2 regions of the Phytohabitans sp. LZ39 genome follow, and region 2 is predicted to be linked to the other one. Evidence: riboswitches for the same ligand, from Rfam matches in the RefSeq annotation. Region 2 holds a riboswitch; the other holds the start of a gene.
The links. A riboswitch is a leader RNA that binds a small molecule or an ion and turns the genes downstream of it on or off. The one in region 2 is predicted to bind ZMP and ZTP.
Positions count from the first base shown of each region.

Region 1: linked by a shared signal. The riboswitch ahead of glyA (serine hydroxymethyltransferase) and the one ahead of AC5L36_RS32050 (bifunctional 5,10-methylenetetrahydrofolate dehydrogenase/5,10-methenyltetrahydrofolate cyclohydrolase) in region 2 are both predicted to bind ZMP and ZTP.

Region 1 is NZ_JCADBM010000010.1:21,435-28,725, reverse strand. It holds gene AC5L36_RS20060 (carbohydrate ABC transporter permease) at 1-628, opposite strand, end outside; gene AC5L36_RS20055 (carbohydrate ABC transporter permease) at 628-1,620, opposite strand; gene AC5L36_RS20050 (extracellular solute-binding protein) at 1,626-2,897, opposite strand; gene AC5L36_RS20045 (LacI family DNA-binding transcriptional regulator) at 3,119-4,138, shown strand; ZMP/ZTP riboswitch at 4,181-4,290, shown strand; gene glyA (serine hydroxymethyltransferase) at 4,316-5,581, shown strand; gene AC5L36_RS20035 (DinB family protein) at 5,642-6,112, opposite strand; gene AC5L36_RS20030 (homocysteine S-methyltransferase family protein) at 6,122-7,051, opposite strand; gene AC5L36_RS20025 (TetR/AcrR family transcriptional regulator) at 7,119-7,291, shown strand, end outside.
Region 2 is NZ_JCADBM010000020.1:44,027-51,317, forward strand. It holds gene qcrC (cytochrome bc1 complex diheme cytochrome c subunit) at 1-74, shown strand, start outside; gene qcrA (cytochrome bc1 complex Rieske iron-sulfur subunit) at 71-1,165, shown strand; gene qcrB (cytochrome bc1 complex cytochrome b subunit) at 1,162-2,787, shown strand; ZMP/ZTP riboswitch at 2,850-2,932, shown strand; gene AC5L36_RS32050 (bifunctional 5,10-methylenetetrahydrofolate dehydrogenase/5,10-methenyltetrahydrofolate cyclohydrolase) at 2,946-3,818, shown strand; gene AC5L36_RS32055 (hypothetical protein) at 3,983-4,180, shown strand; gene AC5L36_RS32060 (hypothetical protein) at 4,237-5,127, shown strand; gene AC5L36_RS32065 (cytochrome c oxidase subunit 4) at 5,124-5,546, opposite strand; gene ctaC (aa3-type cytochrome oxidase subunit II) at 5,557-6,456, opposite strand; gene AC5L36_RS32075 (cysteine desulfurase family protein) at 6,556-7,291, shown strand, end outside.

The DNA of each region.
Region 1 (7,291 bases), on a different contig from region 2:
GCCGCATCAGCGGCATCACCACCCGCCACCAGATCCGCCACTCCCCCGCGCCGTCGACCCGGGCCGCGTGCACGAGGTCGTCCGGGATCGAGCGCATGTACTGCACCAGGAAGAAGACGACGAACGCCTTGGCGAGCGCCGGGATGATGTATCCCTCGTAGCTGTTGAGCCAGCCCAGGTTGCGCACGATGAGGTAGTTGGGGATCAGGCTGACCTGCCAGGGCACCATCATCGAGGCCACGATGACCACGAAGATGAACCGCTTGCCGGGCAGGTCCATCTTGGTCAGCGCGTACGCGGCGAGCGAGGCGAGCAGCAGCGAGAGCACCGTGATGCTGGTGGCGACGACGAGGCTGTTGAACATGAACCGCCCGAAGCCGCCTGGCACGTCGGTGAAGCGCTGGAAGAGGCCGGAAACGATCTGCTCACCCCGTTGGTCGGGGTCGTACTTGGGCTCGTAGAAAGCGTCCACTGTCGGGTCGGTCGGCACGAAGCTCGGTGGGTTCTTGGTCAGCTCCGGCACCGGTTTGAAGGCCGCGGTGACCATCCAGTAGAAGGGCACCAGCATGGTGACGCCGAAGATGTACAGCGGGAGCCGAGCAACGGTCGGCCACAGGTTGCGTCGCATCACAGCTCCCTCAGCGCGCGGGTGACCCGGAGCTGGATCATGCTCACGATGAAGATGATGACGAAGAGCGACCACGCGATCGCGGAGGCGTAGCCGAGCTGGAACTTCGTGAAGCCCATGTCGTAGAGGTACGGCACGAGCATCAGCCCGCTGTCCTGTACGCCGCCGACGGTGCTGACGGCACGGAAGACGATGTAGACCGCCTCGAAGATCTGGAAGGCCGAGATGAGGCTCGTGATCACGACATACGTGGTGACGGGTTTGAGCTGCGGCAGCGTGATGTACCAGAACTGCTGCCACGCGGTGGCGCCGTCGAGCCGCGCCGACTCGTAGTGCTCCTCCGGTATCGCGTTGAGCCCGGCCACGAAAATCACCATGCCGTAGCCGCAGCCGCCCCAGACCGCCATCAGCACCAGGATCGGGATCGTCCAGTGTGGTGTGGCGAGCCACTGCACTGGCTCCGCGCCGAACCAGCCGACCACCGTGTTGGCGAGCCCGAAGTCCTCACCGGAGAAGATCCACCGCCAGATCAGCGCGACCGCGATCGTGGAGGTGACGGCGGGCAGGAAGAACAGCGTGCGCATGATGCGGTCGCGCCAGCTCGTGCCGCGGAAGGCGACCGCCAGAGCCAGCGCCAGCCCGGTAGTGAGTGTCACGGCGGCGGCGACGTAGACGAACGAGTTGACGATCGCCTTGCGGAACCGGTCGTCCTCGAACCACAGCCGCTGGAAGTTGTCGAAGCCCACAAAGGACGGTGGCTTGACGCCGTTGTAGTTCGTGAACGCGAAGTACAGCGAGTTTGCCAGCGGCCACACCAGAAACCCGATGAACAGCACGGCGAACGGCAGCAGCATCAGGTATCCGGGTAGCGCCCGCCGCAGCCGCATGCGCCGCAGGGCGGGCGAGCGCTTCACCCGGCGTACCCGATCGGGACCTTTGGCCCCCGCGGCCGGCGCACCCGGCGCCGGCGCGGTGGTGGTCGGTGTGGCCACGGGCCCTACTTGAGGTTGTTGTTCATGATGGTCGCGGCCTCGGTGAGCGCCTTCTTCGGGTCGACGTTGTCGTTGACGACCGACTGGAGCTTCTTGGTCACCTCGGAGCCGCTGATCTCCCAGCCCTTGCAGTTGGGCGGGCCGCTGATGGTCTCCATCGTGGTCTTGAGCGTCTGCTTCACGTTGTCGGTGGCGTTGAGGCTGTCGACGAGCTCCGGCCGCGGCGAGAGCCACAGCTCACCGCCCTTGTTGAAGGTCTCCTTCTGGACCAGCTGGATGGCCTCGTCCGTGTACAGCCACTTGATGAAGTCGACCGCGGCCTTCGGGAACTTGGAGTAGGACATCACGCCGATGATCCGGCCGCCGACGAACGTGCCGGCGCCCGCGGGACCGGTCGGGAGAGCGGCGACCTGCCACTTGCCCTTGAGGCCCGGGTGTGCGGTGTCGATGCCGTTGACCACCCAGGAGCCGTCGATGGCCATGGCGACGTCGCCCTTGGCGAGGCCCGCGGCGGAGTCGTTGGCGGCCTTCGGCACGCCGAACTTCTTGTACTGCTCGGCCCACTTGGTGGTGGCGAGCACCGCCTGCTCGCTGTCGATGGTGGCCTTGGAGCAGTCGTCGGCGTAGAGGGAGCCGCCGGCCTGCTTGAGCCAGTTGAACCAGGGCAGCCACTCGAAGGTGCTCCAGTTTTCCACCAGCGGGGTCTTCACGCCGGCCGCCTTCAGCTTGGTGATCGCCGAGGTCAGCTCCTCCCACGTCTTCGGCGGGCCGCTCAGCCCGGCCTTCGTGAGCAGGTCGGGGCGGTAGTAGAGGAGGTAGAACGCGTTGTCCAGAGAAACGCCGTATACCGAGCCGTCCTGCGACGTGATCGACTTGAGCACCTCGGGCTGGGTCTTCGCCTTGATGTCGCCGATGTCCTCTTTGTTGAGGTCGATCATGCCGCCCAGCTCGCCGAACTCGATGCCCCACGACATGCCGCCGGAGATGATGTCCGGCCCGGTCTTGGAGGTGGCGGCGGTGAGCACCTTCGCGTGCCCGTCGTCCCAGGAGATCGCCTGCACCTTGATCGTGACGTTGGGGTGAGACTCCTTGTACTTGTCCGCGGCGACCTGGAGCGCCTGGGCGCCCTCGTCGGTGCCGGTGTTCCAGAACGTCAGGGTGGCGGGACCCTCGGCGTCCTGCGCCGGCTCGTCTCCGCCACCGGAGGAGGTGGTGCAGCCGGCGACCAGAGCGGTTATCGCGGCCGCGGCCGTGACGACCGCCAATCGCGTACGCATAAGTGCCTCCACATATGACTAGCGCCACATCATTGATGAGTGTTGACTGAACCGGTTGAGTAGGCACACGGTACGGCCGGCCTCAGACAGTGTCAATGGCGTGTTAACGCCTAGATCAACCTGTAATTTGAAGGTCACTTAACCGGACAAGCGTCCTGCGGCAGACCCGCTCTGACCTGGGCGCGCGGTAGCGTAGGACGGCTTGTGACTAAGGAGCGCCCGTGAAGCGACCCACCATCGCTGACATCGCGCGGCGTGCCGGAGTCTCCAAAGGCGCCGTGTCGTACGCCCTCAACGGGCAGCCAGGCGTCTCCGAGGCGACCCGGCAGCGCATCATCGCGATAGCTCAGGAGATCGGTTTCAACCCCAACAGCGCCGCCCGCGCGCTCTCCGGGGCCACCGCCAACGCGGTCGGCCTCGCCCTGTGCCGTCCGGCGCGCATCCTCGGCATCGAGCCGTTCTTCATGGAGCTGATCAGCGGCGTCGAGGCGGAGCTGTCGGCCCGGTCGTACGCGCTGACCCTCCAGGTCGTCGCCGACCCGGATGCCGAGATCGCGGTGTACCGGCGCTGGTGGGGCGAGCGGCGGGTGGACGGCGTGTTCGTCTGCGACCTGCGGGTCGACGACCGGCGCGTGCCCGTGCTGGAGGAGCTCCAGCTCCCCGCGGTCGTCATCGGCGGCCCCGGCCACACCGGCAGCCTGGCCAGCGTCTGGGCCGACGACGCCGCGGCGCTGGTGGAGACCATGGAGTACCTCGTGGCGCTCGGCCACCGTCGCATCGCGCGGGTCGGCGGCCTGCCGGGGCTGCTGCACACCGAGATCCGCAGGCAGGCGTTCCTCGACGCGGCCGAGCGGCTGGGGCTGGAGCAGTCGCTGACCGTGCCCTCGGACTACACCGGCGAGGAGGGCGCCCGCGCCACCCGCCGCTTCCTCAGCTCGGCCGGCCGACCCACGGCGATCATCTACGACAACGACGTGATGGCCATCGCGGGCCTGTCGGTGGCGCAGGAGATGGGCCTCGCGGTGCCCGGCGACCTGTCGATCGTGGCCTGGGACGACTCGGCCCTGTGCCAGCTCACCCACCCGCCGCTGACCGCGCTGGGCCGCGACATCCCGGCGTATGGCGCACACGCGGCCCGCCAGCTCCTGGCCGCGATCGAGGGCCGGCCGATCGGGGCGTACCAGGACGAGACCGCCCACCTCACGCCTCGGGGCAGCACGGCCGCACCCGCCAGCCGGTAGCCGGCGCCTTCACCACGCCTCGAGAGGTGTTCGCTAAGCTCATCGGGTACTCGCGACTGGCGCATCGAACCCTTTCCGACAGGGTTCGTTGAGGTGGAAGAGACCACCGGGGAGCGACCACGATCGCGGCACCGCGCGCCTGGGTGCCGGTCATCGTCGACATGCCAGGAGTTCGCCGTGCACGAGCCAGCAATCCCACACCTGACCGCCGCCGACCCTGAGCTCGCCCGCCTCGTCGAGGGTGAGGCCGAGCGCCAGCACGACAAGCTGCGCATGATCGCCTCGGAAAACTACGTCTCCGAAGCGGTGCTCGAGGCGAGCGGCACGGTCCTCACCAACAAGTACTCCGAGGGCTACGCCGGCAAGCGTTACTACGAGGGCCAGCAGTTCGTCGACCAGATCGAGACCCTCGCGATCGAGCGGGCCAAGGCGCTCTTCGGCGTCGACCACGCCAACGTCCAGCCGTACTCGGGCTCGCCCGCCAACCTCGCCGTGTACCTGGCGTTCCTCAGCCCGGGTGACACGGTCATGGGCATGTCGCTGCCGATGGGCGGCCACCTGACCCACGGCTGGTCGGTCTCCGCGACCGGCAAGTGGTTCAACTCGGTCAGCTACAACGTCTCCCGCGAGACCGGCCTGATCGACTTCGACGAGGTCCGCGACCTCGCCCGCCGCGAGCGCCCCAAGGTGATCTTCGCGGGTGGCACGGCCATCCCCCGGACGATCGACTTCGCCGCGTTCGCGGAGATCGCCCGCGAGGTCGGCGCGGTGCTCGCCGCCGACATCGCCCACATCGCCGGCCTCATCGCCGGCGGCGCCCACCCGACCCCGGTCGGCCACGCCGACGTCATCACCACCACGACCCACAAGACCCTGCGCGGCCCGCGCGGCGCCATGATCCTCACGACCGAGGAGCACGCCAAGGCCATCGACCGGGCCGTCTTCCCCGGCCTTCAGGGCGGCCCGCACAACCACACCACCGCCGGCATCGCGGTGGCACTCCGCGAAGCCGCCCAGCCGGCCTTCCGCGACTACGCCGCCCAGGTGGTCGCCAACGCCAAGGCCCTGGCCACGGCGCTGATCGAGCGCGGCTTCGACCTCATCTCCGGCGGCACCGACAACCACCTGATCCTCGCCGACCTGACCGGCAAGGGCATCGGCGGCAAGCCCGCGGCCAAGGCCCTCGACCGGGCGGGCATCGAGCTCAACTACAACACCGTTCCGTACGACACGCGCAAGCCCTTCGACCCGTCGGGCATCCGGCTGGGCACACCGGCGCTGACGACGCGCGGCCTGACCGAGGCACAGATGCCGCAGGTCGCCGCGTGGATGGACGAGGCCGTCACGGCCGCGGTGAAGGAAGACGACAGCGCACTCGACCGGATCGCGGGCGAGGTCCGCGACCTGCTCACGTCCTACCCCATGCCCGGCTACAAGGCCTGATCGCTCTTTCCAGACGCCATGGCCGCCGCCCGGCGGTCATGGCGTCTCCTCATGCCCTCTTCAGCCGCTCAGGTCGCCGACCGCGTTCGCGTAGTACAGCGACTCTTCCAGATGGAAGGCGATCTGCCGCGCGGACCAGGCGCCGCCCGGGCGGCGGTCGAGCTCGGCCTCTGTCAAGGCCCTCAGCCGCACGTCGAACACCTGCGCCAGCCGCGTGAGCCGGCTCCGCGCCTCGTCGAGATCCTCGGCGGTGAACATCGCCAGGTCGGCCGGCGTGGTCGACGCGGACGCGTGCCAGGCATCGGGGATGGGAGGCACGCCGGCACGCTGCGCCTCGATCTGCGCCAGGTGGTCGACGAGGTGGTCGGCGACGCGGCGGATGGCCTTGTGTGGCGTGTAGATCCGGTCGTCGACCGACCGCGGCTTGCCGTCCCACGCCGTCCACGTCTCGGCGAGGGCCAGCACCCGCGCGACCATCTCCGTCACCACAGCGGCCGGGTGCCGCTCGTCGACCCGCGGTTCGTCAGACATAGGCGCACCCTAGGCGGAGCCTCCGACATCACCCCACATCGCGGCTACGTGGCGCGCGTCGGTGCCGCAGCAGCCGCCGACGAGGGACAGGCTCGGCAGGCGGGGACGCAGCTCGTCCTGTGCGCGGGCCAGCTCCGCCGGGTCGCCCTCGTCCAGCTCCGTCGCGGCGTCGAGCTCCTCGTGGCTGCGGGTCGACGCGTTCGCGCGGAGTCCGGCGATGCGGGAACGCCAGTCGCCGCCGTCGGTCAGGCCCGGCCCGATGTGGGTGGGGTGAGCGCAGTTGACCATGAAATAGTCGGGCCCGCCCGCGGCGTCGACCTCGATGATGGCCGCGGACAGCGGCGTGCCGTCCGGGAGCCGCCCGTCGCGCTCCACCGTGAACGACACGGCCACCGGCAACCCGGCCGCCCGCGCGGCGCGGACGATGCCGATTGCCTCGCCGGTGCCGGTCAGCGTGAGGACGGTGATTAGATCGGCGCCCGCCTCGGCGAACGCCTCGATCTGTGGCGCGTGGTACGCGGCCGCGTCGTCCGGGTCGATCGCCTCGCCCGCGACGTAGCCGTCTCCGCGCGGCCCGAGGCATCCGCTGATCAGCAGCGGGTCGATGCCGGCCTCGTCGCGCAGTCTCTTGAGCATGGTCACCGATTCGCGGTTGGCGCGGCGAAGCTGGTCGGCCGAGTAGCCGAGCCGGTCGCCCCAGGCCTGGCTGGCCCGCCAGGTCGGCGTCTCCAGCTGGAGCCCGGCACCGGCCCGTCTGGCGATGTCGACGTACTCGCCGTAGTAGCGGGTGAGTAGCTCCCGCCCGCGGTCGTCGGCGACGAGCGGAAACGCGGCGAAGTCCGGCAGGTCGGCTCCGTGGTGGTAGATGAGGTCGGTTTCCAGGCCACCGTCGGTGACGATCGGATGCCCGGACATCTGCGGCAGTGCGGCGGCGGACATGGCTTCCCTCCGTAACAGACTAATCAGTCTGTTTCTAACAGACCAAGCGGTCTGGTACAACCGAGTTGTGCCAAGAGACGGGAACGCGACACGCGAGCGGATCCTCGGCGTCGCCGAGCGGCTCGTGACCGACCAGGGCTACAGCGCCACGTCGGTCGACCAGGTGATCGCCGAGGCGGGCAGCTCCAAAGGCGCCTTCTTCCACCACTTCAGCTCGAAGACCGACCTCGCGGTCCAGCT
Region 2 (7,291 bases):
AGGGTCTCGCGATCTTCCTGGTCGGCATCGTCGCTCTGGTGTTCGCGGCTCTCTGGATTGCGGGGAAGTCATGACCACGGATACACACGCACACGGCCACGACGTCGAGCCGGAAGAGGTCGACATCGACGACCCGCGGCTGTCGCGGTTCGAGATCGTCCGCGAGGGCGCGCGGCGTGACGGTGTCGAGATCGTCCACTACGAAGACCCGTTCCCGCTCAAGGGTGGCAAGGCCGAGCGGCGCGTGGTCCGCACCGTCATGCTGTTCTTCCTGCTCACCGGCCTGGCGTCGACGGCCTTCATGGTCATCTACATCTGGTGGCCGTGGGAGTACGAGCTGGGCGCCAACAACAGCAAGCTCTACACCCCGCTGCTCGGCCTCACCCTCGGCATCGCGCTGCTCGGCATCGGCTTCGGCATCCTCCTCTGGGGCAAGAAGCTGATGCCGCGGGAGATCGCGATCCAGGACCGGCACGACGGCCCGTCCGACCGGGTGCAGCGCAAGCTGACCGGCAACACGATGGCCTACATCGTCGACGAGCTGGGCATCAAGCGCCGCAAGACGCTCGGCCTGGCCGCGCTGCTCGGCCTCGCCCCGGTCGGCCTCGTCGCCGCCGCCCCGCTCATCGGTGGCCTGATCAAGAGCCCGACCAAGGACCGCATCCTCTTCCGCACCGGCTGGGACCCGGCCGGCAACGGGGGCCGCCTCGTGCGGCTGACCCGCGAGGACGGCACGCCGATCCGGCCCGAAGACGTGAGCGTCGGCGGCCAGATGACGGTCTTCCCGGGCATCCCCGAAGGCGCCACCAACGAGCACGCCGACTCACCCACCCTGCTGATCCACCTGCGGGAGGACGACGCGGCGAAGGCGGCGAGCACCGCCAAGCCGGTCAACGAGGGCGCCCAGTGGCAAAACTTCGTGGCGTACTCGAAGATCTGCACCCACGCCGGCTGCCCGGCCAGCCTGTACGAGCAGGAGACCAACCGCCTGCTCTGCCCGTGTCACCAGTCGCAGTTCCTGATCACCGACAACGCCCGACCGATCTTCGGGCCGGCCACGCGTAGCCTGCCTCAGCTGCCCATCGAGGTAGACGAGGAAGGGTTCTTCGTGGCAACGTCCGACTACAAGGTGGCTGTTGGGCCAGCATTTTGGGAGCGGCCATGAAGCGCCGGAAGGTAGACGTCAGCGCGGTGCCCGCCAAGGTGGCCGGTGGGCTGGACGATCGGTTCCAGGCGGCCACACCGCTGCGCAACATCCTCAACAAGGTCTTCCCAGACCACTGGTCGTTCCTGCTGGGCGAGATCGCGCTGTTCTCGTTCATCGTCCTGCTGCTGACCGGCACGTTCCTGACGTTCTTCTACGACCCGTCGCTGAGCACGACGACGTACGACGGCAGCTACGCGCCGCTGCGCGGCGTCCACATGTCGCAGGCGTACGCGTCGAGCCTCAACCTCTCGTTCGACGTGCGCGGCGGCCTGATCATGCGGCAGATGCACCACTGGGCCGCGCTGACGTTCATGTCGGCGATCGTGGTGCACATGTTCCGGATCTTCTTCACCGGCGCGTTCCGCAAGCCGCGTGAGACGAACTGGATCATCGGCTCGCTGCTCTTCTGGATCGGCTTCCTGGCCGGCTTCACCGGCTACTCGCTCCCGGACGACGCGCTTTCCGGCACCGGCCTGCGGATCGCCTCGGCGATCATGCTGTCGATCCCGGTGATCGGCTCGTGGGTGACCACGTCGATCTTCGACGGCGAGTTCCCCGGCCACGTGATCATGGGCCGTTTCTACATCGCGCACGTGCTGCTCATCCCGGGTGCGCTGCTCGCGTTGATCAGCGTCCACCTGGGCCTCGTCTTCAAGCAGAAGCACACCCAGTGGCCCGGCCCCGGCCGCACCGAGCACAACGTGGTCGGCGAGCGCTTCGTGCCGCGGTACACGATCAAGCAGGGCGGCTTCTTCATGATCGTCTTCGGCGTCATCGCGCTGATGGGCGGTCTGTTCCAGATCAACCCGATCTGGCTCTTCGGCCCGTACGAGGCGTACACGGTCTCGGCGGCCAGCCAGCCCGACTGGTACGTGATGTTCCTGGACGGCTCGACGCGGCTCTTCCCGGCCTGGGAGATACGTTTCGACCTCTGGGGCTGGGGTGACGGCTACACCATCCCGCCGATCTTCTGGCCCACGGTGGTGTTGCCTGGCATCTTGACGATGCTGCCGCTGGCCTATCCGTTCATCGAGGCCAGGCTGACCAAGGACTACCGGGCGCACAACCTGCTCCAGCGCCCCCGCGACGTGCCCGCCCGCACCGCGCTCGGCGCGATGGCGATCGCGTTCTGGGTGGTCCTGACGCTCTCCGGCGGCAACGACGTGATCGCCGACAAGTTCCACATCAGCCTCAACGCGATGACCTGGGCCGGCCGCATCCTGCTGCTGCTCGCACCGCCGATCGCCTACTACGTCACCTACCGGATCTGCCTGGGCCTCCAGCAGCACGACCGCGAGGTGCTGGCACACGGCGTGGAGACGGGCATCATCCGGCGGCTGCCGGACGGCCGGTTCATCGAGGTGCACCAGCCGCTCGCGCCGGTCGACGAGCACGGGCACGGCAGCCTCGAGTACGCCGGCTGGGTGGTCCCGAAGAAGATGAACCGGCTGGGCGCGCTCGGCCCGGCCATCCGCGGCTTCTTCTTCCCGATCGAAAAGCCGGCCGAGGCGCCGGTCTCCCCCGGCCACCCGCCGGTCACGGCCGCGCCGTCCACGGACCGCGAAGAGATCACCAAGTAATCGCCGTACTTCCCGGGAGGCCGCGGTCCGCGTCAGCGGGCCGCGGCCTTTTGGCATGATGGACCCACGTGCGACTGGCGGCACTGGGATGGGTCTCACCATCGGGGAGCCTGCGTCGCGGGCGCCGACCGCCTGGGTGCCCGCGCCGAGGAGCGCGCATGTCCGCCCGACTGTTGCCCGGCGCACCCGTAGCCGAAGCCGTCCTCGCCGAGACCGCCGCCGCGGCCGCCGACCTCCGCGCCCGCGGTGTCACGCCCAGCCTGGCCACCATCCTTGTCGGCGACGACGAGGCCAGCGCCGGCTACATCCGCATCAAGCAGCGCCAGGCCGCCGAGCTCGGCTTCGCGTCGCCGCACGAGCACCTGCCGGCCACCGCCACCCAGGCCGACCTGGAGCAGGCCATCGGGCGCTTCAACGCGGACCCGGCCGTGCACGGGCTGCTCGTGCAGTACCCCGTCCCGGCCCACATGGACTACGACGCGGCGCTTCAGCGCATCGACCCGGACAAGGACGTCGACGGCATGCACCCGCTCAACATGGGTCGGCTCGCGGTCGGCCTGCCCGGCCCGCTGCCGTGCACGCCCGCGGGGATCGAGGCGCTGCTGGCGCACTACGAGATACCGGTGGCGGGGCGCGAGGTCGTGATCCTCGGCCGGGGCGCGACGCTCGGGCGGCCGCTGGCGATGCTGCTCGCGCAGAAGCGGCCGACAGCCAACGCGGCGGTGACCGTGGTGCACACCGGCGTGCCCGACTGGGACCGGTACACGCGGCGGGCGGACATCCTTGTCGCGGCCGCCGGCGTGCCGGGCATCATCCGGCCGGAGCACGTCCGGCCGGGGGCGGTGGTGGTCGGTGCCGGCGTGCGGTACGAGGGGCGGCGGCTCCTGCCGGACGTGGACGAGGCGTGTGCGGAGGTCGCCGGCGCGATCACCCCTCGGGTGGGCGGGGTCGGGCCCACGACGGTGGCGATGCTCTTCCGCAACGCGGTGCGCGCCGCCGCCGTTCGAACAGATGGCCGACACGCCGGCTAGCCTCCCCCACTTCGGGTCCTCGCCGTGGCACGTTGAAGAACTACAACCGGGTAGTTCCCGCTTCCAGTGAGCGAGCTCGCGAGCGAACCATTGGGCTCAGTGGTGACAAACGACGCTGCCGCCACAACCAGACGGCCGTAGCAGAGGAGAGACCCGTGCGAGAGATGCACTGTGCTACCTGTCAGGCCGAGATGCCGTTCGAGGCACTGCCCGTGTCCGCCGAAGACGACGGCGCCGACGAGTTTCCCGAGCTGGTCTGCACCGGCTGCGGCACCGCCGTGGTGGTCGCGCCCTTCACCCTGCGGGTCTGGCTGCGCGGCCGGGGCACCGCGATCGCCCCACAGCAGCGCAGAGCGGCCTAGAGCGCCGCACGCTATATCGGTAGACCCGCGCACGCTCCTGGGCCACCGTGGCCCTTGTGAACGACGCTGAGCGGCGGGTCTGGGGGCGGCTCCCCGACGGCACCCGCGATTCGCTGGCCGCGCTGCCGGCCTCCGACCTCCAGACCTTGCTGCTCTCGGTGGCCCGGATGCGCGCCTCCCGGGTACGCCCGCCAGACCTGCTGCGCCGCTGGCGCGAAGACCGCTTCGTCCGCCCCGCCCCCAGCGACCCCCGCGCGCTTGCCGCCCTGGAAGCCCGGATGTGGCGGCGGCTGCCCGCCGACTTCGAGGGCGTGGAGCTGTCGCCGGTCGTGCCGCTTGGCACGTGTTCGGCGGTCACGCCGCAAAGCCAGGACCGGATCGTCTCCACCGTGCGGAGCGCCGAGGTGGTCAGCGACTCCACCAACGCGCTCGCCATCGAGGCCGCCGACCGGCGACTGCGCCAGCCCGCCGGCGGCGAGGTGCACCTCGCCGCGTGCCACCGCATGCTGCGGGCGCAACGCTTCCCGGCGGGGTTCGGATCGCATTTCCGCCTCTTCACGCTGGTCTCCAGCGCCCGCGACACCGGCTCCGGCGCTACCGAGGCGCGGCTGCTGGTCCGCCACCTGAGCTACTGGCAGAGCGTCCTGCCCGCGGAGGCCAGGCCGCGGCTCATGTACACCGTCTTCGACAGCCCGGTGCTCCGCGACCGGATCGACGACACCGTGGCACCCGCCGTGCACATCGTCGAACAGCCCGACCGGCAGCACGGCCGCGGCTACTACGTCGACGGGGCCGTCCGCATCGCGGCCGGAGACGGTGACGAGATCGGCGACGGCGGCTTCACGACCTGGACCGCGCAGCTGATGGGCAACGCCAAGGAGCGCTGCCTGGTCTCCTGCGTGGCCACCGAGCGGCTGGCCACCATCCTCGGGCCTGAGGTCGCCTAGTGCTCGGCGGTGCGGCGGGTGCCGGTGTAGTACTCGAACAGCAGGCCGCACGTCGCGGCGGTGACCGCGATCATGCCGGCCACCAGCAGCCAGACCATCCAGAACACCAGGCCGAGGCCGGCCACCGTCGCGGCGAGCGCGAGGCCGAAGGGCCAGTAACTGCCCGGGCTGAAGAATCCGATCTCGCCCGCGCCCTCGGCGATCTCGGCGTCCGACCGGTCTTCCGGCCGGGGGTCGATGCGGCGGGACACGAACCAGAAGAAGCCACCGCACATCGTCGTCAGCAGGGCGGAGAGCAGCAGCGCGATCGTGCCCACCCAGTCGAGGCCGATGTCGTACCAGGTCCACCACGCGTAGACGGCGCAGGCGACGTAGAGGAACACCGACACGACGGCGAAGATCTTGTACTCGGTCTTCATCGCGCTGTCCTCATTCTCCGCCGGACGGATTGAAGTTCGAGACGTTGCGCTTCGTTTCGAACGGCTCGGTGGTGGTCGCCAGCGGCTCCTCACCGATCGAGGTCAACGCCTCCTGCGTCGTGGCGCCATCCCGCTTGGCCTGGAGGAACCGCTCGTACTCGTCCGGCGAGACCACGCGCAGCTCGAAGTTCATCATCGAGTGGTAGGTGCCGCACAGCTCGGCACACCGCCCCACGTACGCGCCCTCCTGGTCGATGCTCGCGACCTCGAAGACGTTGCGCACGTTGCCGGGGAAGACGTCGCGCTTGAAGAGCAGCTCGGGCACCCAGAACGAGTGGATGACGTCCTTGCTGGTCTCCTCGAAGCGGATCGGCTGGCCGGTGGGGAGCACGAGCACCGGGATCACGTCGCTGGAGCCGAGCGTGGAGGCGACGGTGTTGGCGTCTTCACCCTCGCCGTCGCGGTAGTTGAACTGCCAGTTCCACTTGAAGGCGACGACCTCGACCACCACCGGGTCGTCGTACCGGCCGGTCTTGTCGACATCCGTCTGGACGACCGCCGTGTAGTAGAACAGCACGCACACGACCAGGATCGGGGCGATCGTGTAGAGGAACTCCATCGGCATGTTGTAGCGGGTCTGCACCGGCAGCTCGGCGCCGCGCTTGCGGTAGCGCACCACGCACCAGAAGATCAGGCCCCACACCAGCGCGCCGACCGCGAGGGCCGCGATGGTCGAGCCGATCCACAGGTCGTACATGCGGTTGGCCTGCGGTGTGATGCCTTCTTCCGGCCAGCCGAAGCCACTGAACGCCGACCCGACGTCACAGCCCCCCAGCAGGGTCACCAGTGCCAGAGCGCCGGCGCCGAGCCCGGCGAGCCGGCCAACCCGGCCGCGCGCACCCCTTGCGATCACCTGGTCCTGCCTCCCTAGCAGTGCCGTAGCAAGCAACCGGCACATTACTCGACCATGCATCTACTACACGTCGTGGGGGTAGGTAGCGTCGCACTCATGCAGGCGTTCTTCGACGCCGCCTCGGGCGCGCCGCTCCACCCGGTCGCGCGCCAGGCGCTGCTCGCCGCCCTCGACGACGGCTGGGCCGATCCCGGAAAGCTTTATACGCAGGCCCGCCGGGCACGCCAGCTTCTCGACGCGGCGCGGTCCGCGACCGCCGAGATTCTGGGGGTACGGCCGGACGAGATCGCCTTCACCCCCGGCGGCACCGCCGCGGTGTGGTTGGCGATCGAGGGTGCCCGGAGAGGGCGGCGCCGGATCGGTAGCACCCTTGTGCACTCGGCGATCGAGCATTCCGCCGTGCTCCACGCGGCGGGTGACGACGGGGTGAGCGTGCCGGTCGACCGGCTCGGCCACCTCGACCTGGCCGCGTGGCGGAGGGCGGTGGGCGGTGACGGTGTCGCCCTCGCCGCGCTGATCAGCGCCAGCCACGAGGTGGGCACGGTCCAGCCGGTGGCCGAGGCGGCCGAGGCGTGCGCCGCACACGGTGTACCCCTCTATGTGGACGCGGCCCAGTCGGTCGGCCGGGTGCCGGTACCCGATGGGTGGTCTCTGCTGACGGCGAGCGCGCGCAAGTGGGGCGGCCCGGCCGGGGTGGGGCTTCTGGTGGTGCGCAAGGGGACGCGCTGGATCTCGCCGTACCCCGAGGATGGTGGCCGGGACACCGGCCGTGACCTGCCCGCGATCGTGGCCGCCGCGGCGGCCCTGCGTGCGGTGGCCGCGGAGGCCGTGG